DNA from 2 places in the Lacticaseibacillus salsurivasis genome. Region 1 is predicted to be linked to the other one. Evidence: riboswitches for the same ligand, from Rfam matches in the RefSeq annotation. Region 1 holds a riboswitch; the other holds the start of a gene.

Region 1 (4,425 bases):
GCCAGCGCAATCGCAGAGTTAACCCCGGCGCGGCCCTGGCCGCCCAAAACCAAAATAATAGCAGAAGCAACAGAAGCCAGGGCGGCATCAGGCGCCACCGCGGCCCCAACGTTCGCCCAACCCAAAGCAATCATCTGCAGCGTCCCACCTAGAATCAGGCAAGGGACGAGCTGGCCGGTCACCAGGCCAATCAACGTACATGCAATAACTGGTTGATGGAATTCGAATTCGTCAAGAATCCCTTCAACCCCAGCTAAGAATGCCACGATGAGGACCAAGATGATTTGAATAAAGTTCAAACTCATTAGTGTATCCTCCCTTTAATGTTAGGAATGTCGATTATTTCTGTGCGTTCAGCGCATCTTGCGCCTTTTTGAGGATGGCATCCATGTTGTCTGGCTGGTCACCTGGGACCTTCCGGACATCAAAGGACACACCCTTTTCCTTCAAAGTTTTGAAGGTATCAATATCGGTTTGGTCAAAGGCCAAGACCTTGTTCGGTTGGACTTTACCCACCGAGTGCGCCATTGAGCCGACGTTCAGGGTCTTCAGCGGTACGCCGCCTTCGATGGCCTTCAGTGCGTCTTCTGGCGTTTCAAATAATAGCAATGCCCGTTCGCCGCCGAAATGCTGATCGTCTTTGGCGATTTTGATCATCTGAGCGATAGGGATAACGTGCGCCTTGATCCCAGCTGGCGCCGCATCGGTGATCAACTGCTTACGCAGCTTGTCATGCGCGACACTGTCTGAAACCACGATGATCCGCGTCGGGTTAACCGACTTACTCCAAGCAGTGGCCACCTGACCATGCAAAAGCCGCGAGTCGATGCGCGCCAAGACATAAGTCAAGCTGCCTGGCCGCCCGCCTTTCGCTGCTGGCGCAGCGGCAGCAGGAGCTGCTGTTTCCGTCTTCGGTTCAAGGTCCTCGGGCTTAATTTTGACCCCATCGCGGCCCGCTTCAATGATGTGAGCGGCGATTTCTTGTGCTGAATCCATGGACAAACGGGAACCGTAAGCTTCAATCAGCATTGGCAGGTTCAACCCAGTCACAATTGCCCACTTATCTTTGTGGTCTTCAAACAACCCATTGGCTTGGTTGAAGGGTGAACCGCCCCACAAATCAATAAGGAACAAGACTTGTTCGTCTGAGTCGAGCTTGGCAACGGCCTCCTGAAGATGCGCCTTCAGATCGTCTGGGCCTTCATTGGGCTGGAACGTGACTGCTTGCACGTTTTCCTGCTCACCGAAGATCATCGAACCTGATTGCATAATGCCACTGGCAAAATTACCGTGGCTGGCAAGGATGATTCCGACCATTGTTTGTCGCCTCCTGTATTTATTTTATTCGGGACACAGTATGCGCTCTCATTTGTCTGAAACCGGTTCGACAGTTCAGCGCATAAACTCATCCAGAGGTTAGTATGCCCAAAACTCTGGGTAATTGCAACAAACAACCCCTGAAAAAGCGGAGCGTTTTCATGAAAGTTCCTGAATATCGGTATTCAATTGGGTAAAAGTTTTTCAAAAATTTTTTTATTTTTCACGAGAATAGCTAACTCCTGATGTAAAGCGGCTTGTTCGCGTTGCATCGTGATTTGTCGAGCAATTAACCACCTTTTCTCAGCTTGGGTTTCTGTCTTAACACCATACTTATTTTAACATTAGCTATGAAAATTGACGCTTTGGTAGGCCTATTTTGAGCAATTGGTTTGCTGATTTTAAAAGCGCTTTCAGTGATTTTTACATTGTGCACTAATGGCGAAAAATTGCTTATCATCTAAATTAGAACGCATAGAAATTGCAAATTTAGTCTATACTTTTCATCTATACCACTACCCAACGCGTGAACAGCGCGCTCCTGATCATTGCCTTGATCGCCAAGTTAATCAAAGCCGCGACGCTAAGCCATCGCTGGACGTAGGTAACTGTCTGACGGACGAGGCTACGCTTGGTTTTCCGACCGCAAACCGACCTAAACCGATTGTGTTTCTCAAAACCAGTCAAATCAGTCATCCCCACCGTTCACACGCTTTCCTTTTAGCCACTACTGTTATTTAGCAGGGTGGGTGGGAAGGCAGAGGGGCACGGTGGTCCAGCCGCGAATCAGTTCGCCCACGAGGTGACTGCGCAGCAGGCAGCTCCTGGGTGAACTGGGGGCAAAGGCGAGACAGCGTTGAGCGCGTTAGCGCGATGCTGGCTCACCTTTGAGGCTGGAGACCGTATTTCGGCTCCAGCCGTCCCCCGCAGCTGGAGTGCCGCGCCCCGGCGCCGCACCACCCGCCCTGCGACGGCCATTCGCCCCTTGACAACGGTGGCGCCAGTCAGTACAGTAGAGCTCGACAATTGAATTTACCACTACGAAATAGAGGTCGCGGAGAAGACGAACGCTGAGGAGTGCCTGACCACGTTGAATCAGCCGTAAGCGAATCCGCCGAAATTGACCAGCTCATCAAGGGCGCTGGTCAGTTGGGCCAGAGGGCGAATAGCTCCTGGACTGTCGAAGCATCTTGCTTCGGAGCGCTATGATTCTGGTTTAACCACTGAAATCATCGGTCGACCTTTGTTTGCTACGGGTCGACCTTTTTTGTTGGGCCGAAACGGTACCGACCGCTCAGTCAGCTGAGCGAGCACTCTATTTCCCGATGTCTGGTCTTGGCAACAAGGCCAATTTGAAGGGAGTTTTTCACATGATGAAGGGTTTTAACCGTCGCCTGCTAGCTTTGGGGGCGACCGTGATTGCGGCGTTGGGGCTCGCTTGGCCAGTCCAAACCACGCATGCCGCGGATAACGGCACGTTCAAAGTCGGCATGGAAGCCGGCTACGCGCCATTCAACTGGACGCAAAGCACCAGCGCTAACGGTGCCGTGAAAATCCAGGGTTCGCAAGATTACGCCAACGGTTACGACGTGCAGATGGCGAAAAAAGTCGCCAAAGCCTTGGGCAAAAAGGTGGTCGTGGTCAAAACTGACTGGGATGGTCTGTCCCCGGCTTTGACCTCTGGCAAAATTGACGCCATTATCGCGGGCATGTCCCCGACCGCGGAACGGCGCAAAACCATCGACTTTTCCAGCACCTACTATGCCAGCAGGCTGACCGTGGTCGTACGCCGCGACAGCAAATGGGCTAAAGCCAAGAGCATCAATGATTTCAAAGGCGCCAAAATCACTGCCCAACTGTCCACCTTCCATTATCAAGCGATCAAGCAAATGAAAGGCGTCATCAAGGAAACCGCGATGAACAACTTCCCTGCCATGCGGGTGGCGCTGGAGTCTGGTACCATCGACGGCTATGTCTCCGAAGTCCCAGAAGGCATCACGGCTCAGGATGCCAACCCGAATTTGACCTATCTCAAATTCAGCAAGGCGAATGGCTTCAAGACTGACCCCGCCGACGTGGATTTGGCGATTGGGCTGCGCAAAGGCGATCCTGACAAAGCTACCATCAACGAAACGCTAGCCAAAATTTCCACCACCGAGCGCAATCACTTGATGGACCAGGCCGTAGCGAATCAGCCCACCACTGACAAGCAAGGCAACTGGCTCCTGGCCATTTTGAAGCAATATGGCCCGATGTTGCTGCGCGGGACCGGCATGACCCTGCTGTTGGCCTTGGTCGGTACACTGGTTGGCTTTATCATTGGCCTGCTAGTCGGTGTGATTCGCACCATTCCCCGGCAGAAAAAGGCCGCGCAACGCGGCCTGCTGGCAGTCGGCAACTGGCTGCTGTCAGTTTATATTGAAGTGTTCCGCGGTACCCCAATGATCGTGCAGGCCGCCGTGCTGTATTATGGCGCCGCGCAAGTGATGCACATCAATATGGATAAAACGCTGGCCGCGCTGGTGATTGTGTCCATCAATACTGGCGCCTATATCGCCGAAATCATGCGCGGTGGGATTATTTCCGTCGACGAAGGCCAATTCGAAGCGGCGCACGCGCTGGGCATGACCCATTGGCAAACCATGACCAAGGTGATTTTGCCGCAAGCCATTCGCAACAGTCTGCCTGCCGTCACCAACGAATTTATCGTCAACATCAAGGACACCTCAGTGCTGTCGGTCATCTCCGTTTCCGAACTGTTCTTCACTGGGGAAACCATTTCTGGGCAAAGCTTCCAGTTCTTCCACACTTACCTGATCGTCAGTGCCATTTACCTGATCATGACCTTCACCATCAGTCGCCTGTTCCGCTTGATTGAAAAGCGCCTCGATGGCCCGAAGAACTACAATGTGGAAAATAACCAGATGCAAGTTGTTACCCCAACGATTAAGTAAGGAGGCTCCTCATGACAGAACCCATTATTGAAGTCCGTAATTTGAAGAAAACGTTTGGGACCCATGAAGTCCTCAGTGATATCAACTTTGCCGTGGAAAAAGGCCAGGTGATTTCGATTATTGGCCGTTCCGGCTCTGGGAAATCCACCCTGCT
Region 2 (4,425 bases), 190 kb from region 1:
GCACGTCGTAAGTCGCCCCGACGCCTTCGGCAATGCGCCGCACGCGTTGCTGCATCATTTCAATATCGCTCTGGCGAAAGGCGCGGATGGTCCCGTCCAAATGGGCACTGCCGGCGATGACATTGCCGATGGTACCGGCATGGAAGGTGCCCAGCGTCACCACCCCACCGCGGACCGGATCCACATTGCGCGCAACGATGGTTTGCACCTGCATGACGAACGCCGCTGCCGCCACAATTGCATCATTGGCCTTTTGGGGAAAAGCAGCATGACCGCTTTTGCCAGTGAACGTGACGTGGATTTCCGTGGTGCCGGCAAACAAGGTGCCCATGCGCGTAGCAATTTGGCCAGCTGGTAGCTGCGGATCATCGTGCAGTCCGTAAAATTCGTCGGGCCGCCAGTCGCCGGTAAAGGCCCCGGCATCGAAGACTCGTTTGCCGCCATACTCCGCTTCTTCCGCGGGCTGGAAGAAAAACAGCAAGCTGTCGCGCGGCTGAACGCTGGCAAAATGGGCCAGCACACCTAGCGCCACGGTCATATGGATATCATGGCCGCACGCGTGCATCACACCGGCATGCTGAGAGGCAAACGGCAAGCCGGTCTCTTCTGTGACTGGCAGTGCATCAATATCGGTGCGGTAGCCAATGGTGCGGCTTGGTGCAGTGCCTTGCAGGCGGACCAACAGCGCGGTTGGCACTGCGGGCACGTGTTTAATGGTCAGCCACGGGCAATTTAAATCATTGATGACTTGTTCCAGATAAGCCTGGGTTTGGGTTTCCTGTAGCGCCAGCTCCGGTATTTGATGGAGGTGGCGGCGGATTTGAATCAGTTCGGATTCGGTGAATGCTGACATAAGCGGCCTTTCTTAGGAAAAATGATGACGGTTAGTGATGCAGGAAACAGCTTCTCGGCAGGCCAAGGCAATTGTTCACCGCAGCCTGGTTAGTCACGCTGCGCTGGGCATCGCCCGAGCAGCTAACTACGCTTGTGACCTCGCCGCCAAAAAACGGCGGCAATGCCATAAGCTAGGTTATCTGTCGGGCTAAGGGCGCCCAGCTCCGCAGCCTGGTTGGCAGCCTACAATTTCCGCAAAGCGTCAATCAACCCGGTTTCGCTCGCGGTTTTATCATCCTTCATCTTGATGATTTTGGCTGGTACCCCGGCCACAACAGCGCCGGCTGGCACATCGTCAATCACAATCGCGCCGGCGGCCACGACAGCGCCTTGGCCGACATGCACCCCTTCAATCACCACGGCGTTGGCGCCAACCAGCACATCGTCTTCAATGATGACTGGCGTCGCACTAGCGGGTTCCACCACCCCGGCCAGCACCGCGCCGGCGCCAATGTGGCAATGTTGGCCGACCGTGGCGCGTCCGCCCAGCACGGCGCCCATGTCGATCATGGTCCCGGCCCCGATTTTGGACCCGATATTGATAATGGCGCCCATCATGATGACGGCATTGTCATCAATCGTGACATGTTCGCGAATAATGGCGCCAGGTTCAATCCTGGCGTTCACCGTGCTGATGTCGAGCATCGGGACGCCGGTGTTACGGCCAAGCGCTTCAACCCGAATGGTGGTCAAGGTTGCTTGGTTGGCGGTCAACCACGGTTTGATCACGCCAGCATCCCCGTACAGCTGACCGGTTTTAGTCTCGAAAAAGGCCTGCACGCCTGCTGGTACTGGACTCAACTTAGCCATATCGCCAGCCAGCGTGACATGCAGCGGCGTGGTTTTCGGGGCATTGGCAATGTAATCGATGATTTGTTCGGCATTAAATGGCGCTGGCATAAACTTTCCTCCTAGATTAAAAACGTCCATCTGGTGCGCAGTTTCGCTCACCAGATGGACGTCAAATGACCATTGATTAACGATAGCGCCCCGCATGACTGCGACAGTCCACCGGATCTTCTCCAGTAGCCCAACCCGCCAGTGGCAACACCCACCAGCGGATTTCGGCGGTGTTCCCTTTCGCTTATCCGCACTGCCCGTGTCAGGGCTTGGATAAGGTACTCATGGCGACCGCAACCTCTATCAGTTATTTGATTAAGCTTAGAATACAATTATAACTAGACACCGTCAACCCTTGACAAAATCCGAACGCTTCGCTAATTTTAAGCCAATTGATGAGAAAAGAGCGAGAAAATTATGAAAGTCATTAAGTTTGGGGGCTCCTCTTTGGCCACCGGCGCCCAGCTGGAAAAAGTCAGCCGCATTGTTCAAGCCGATGCGCAGCGCCGCGTGATTGTGGTCTCCGCCCCAGGCAAACGCCACGCCGGTGACACCAAAGTCACCGACCTGCTGAAGCAGCTGGCCGATGCCGTGCTCGGCCGGCAGGACCCCTTGCCGCTGATTGACGTGATTTTGGCCCGGTACAGTGAAATTCAAACCCACTTTGCCTTAACCGAAGACGTGGTGGCCAAACTACGGGCGCACCTAATCGGCTTGACCCAACAAACCTACAGCAGCGCAGCTTACCTGCGGGATGCGTTCATGGCCCAAGGTGAGCATATGAACGCCCAACTGGTGGCCGCCGTACTGAAGGCGCAGGGCCTGCCTGTCCGCTTTGTCAGTCCCCAAACGCTGGGGATTGTGCTCGCTGGCGCGCCAGGTCACGTGCAAGTCGATCCGCAAACCTACCGCAACCTGGCCCAATTCAGCCTTGGCCCAGCAGAATACATTGTGGTGCCAGGCTTTTATGCCTTCGATGCAAAACAGCGCATCGTCACTTTCCCGCGAGGCGGCTCGGACATTACTGGTTCAATTCTCGCCCGCGGTTTACACGCCGACTTGTACGAGAATTTCACCGATGTCTCCTGGGTTTACGCCGCTGATCCACACCTGGTCAAGACGCCCCGCGCCATCAACACCGTGACTTACCGAGAAATGCGGGAACTAGCGTATGCCGGCTTTTCCGTGTTCAATGATGAAGCCTTAATTCCCGTGATTGAAGCCAATATTTGCGTCAATATCAAAAACACCAACGACCCCACTGCCCCGGGCACGCTGATTTCACCCACGAAAAACGTTAAGCATCACCACCACATCACCGGGGTCGCCGCCAAGAAGGATTTCACCGCACTGTACTTGCACCGCTACTTAATCAACGCCCAGGTTGGCTTCACCTTGAAGCTGCTCCAGATTTTGTCCAACTACGGCGTGCCCTATGAACATATGCCCAGTGGGATCGACGACCTCACTGTCATCATCGACAAACACGAACTAACCGCCGCCAAGCAGCAAGCCATCACCGAAGAAGTCCAAGCCCAAATTCAGCCTGACACCTTGGAATGGCTGGATGATCTCGCAATTGTGATGGTCGTCGGCGAAGGCCTTTACGCCAGCATCGACCTAGTGCCGCGCATCATGGTGGCCTTGGCTGACGCCGGCGTCACCCCGGCTGTCATCAACCAAGGCGCCTCGCGCATCAGTTTGATGCTGGCGGTGCCGAACGCGCAAGCCCAAGCCGCGGTGCAGGCCATCTATGGCTTAAGCAGTAACCACCAAGCCTAAACGCAAAAGAGGCTGAGACAAAATGCGATTTTAGCCCAGAGTATAAGCCAACCGGCCTGTAAAACCTGAACTTAGGTTTTGCAGGCCGGTTGGCTTATACGGCTAGGGCGTCGCATTTTGGCTCGTACTGTTCCGGAATAGTCCTGTGCCTATCCTCGTCTCAAATAATGTCTCAATCACTTTGATTCCGCGCTTACTGGCGCGTCCAGTGTTCAATTTTTTCTGGCGTAGCAATCAGCACTTCATCGGTCATGTTCAAAAACAGCCCGTGTTCCACGACCCCGACCGTCTGATCGAGTAAGGCAGCGAGCCCAGCCGGAATTGGCAGCGGATCGACAGCCAAGTCAATGATGTAATTGCCATAATGCGTGACATAACGCGAGCCGTCGTCGTTCAGGCGGTACTGCGGCTGCAGCGCCAGTTGGTCAAAGCGGCGGAAGTTCTGCTCGCAGGATACCGGCAGGACCTCTACGGGCAGCGGAAAACCGCCCAGCCGGTCCACTACTTTGCTTTGATCGACAATCCAGACATTGTGAGTGGCGTTGATGGCCACATTTTTCTCAAGTGTCAGCGCCCCGCCGCCGCCTTTGATGCCGTTGAGGTCATGGTCAACGCGGTCAGCGCCATCAATGCACAGATCCACATGGTCGACCGCTGCCAGCTCACTCACCGTAAAACCATTAGCCTCCAGCTGCTGGTGGCTGCGGTTCGAGGTGGTGACAATGGCTTTCAGATTCAGCGGTGTCTGCCGGTTGCGGGCGCCTAGCGCATCAATGAAAAACGCCACGGTGGAGCCGGTGCCGACGCCGAGGACTGTGTCTGGCTGCACCATCGCCGCGGCCTGCGTTGCTGCTTGTTGCTTGAGTTCGTCTTGTGTCGCCATGATTGCCTCCTAAATGGTGATGTCAA

Evidence for each region. Region 1 has a riboswitch for lysine ahead of AAA927_RS02455 (ABC transporter permease subunit). Riboswitches for the same ligand answer to the same signal wherever they lie in the genome.
Region 2: another riboswitch for lysine. It lies ahead of dapD (2,3,4,5-tetrahydropyridine-2,6-dicarboxylate N-acetyltransferase); the one in region 1 lies ahead of AAA927_RS02455 (ABC transporter permease subunit).

What each region holds. Positions count from the first base shown of each region.
Region 1 covers NZ_BTTP01000002.1:36,987-41,411, reverse strand. The annotation lists gene AAA927_RS02465 (PTS mannose/fructose/sorbose transporter subunit IIC) at 1-305, opposite strand, end outside; gene AAA927_RS02460 (mannose/fructose/sorbose PTS transporter subunit IIA) at 340-1,317, opposite strand; lysine riboswitch at 2,356-2,531, shown strand; gene AAA927_RS02455 (ABC transporter permease subunit) at 2,691-4,271, shown strand; gene AAA927_RS02450 (amino acid ABC transporter ATP-binding protein) at 4,283-4,425, shown strand, end outside.
Region 2 covers NZ_BTTP01000002.1:229,668-234,092, reverse strand. The annotation lists gene AAA927_RS03380 (N-acetyldiaminopimelate deacetylase) at 1-853, opposite strand, end outside; gene dapD (2,3,4,5-tetrahydropyridine-2,6-dicarboxylate N-acetyltransferase) at 1,078-1,794, opposite strand; lysine riboswitch at 1,870-2,045, opposite strand; gene AAA927_RS03370 (aspartate kinase) at 2,152-3,516, shown strand; gene rpiA (ribose-5-phosphate isomerase RpiA) at 3,710-4,399, opposite strand.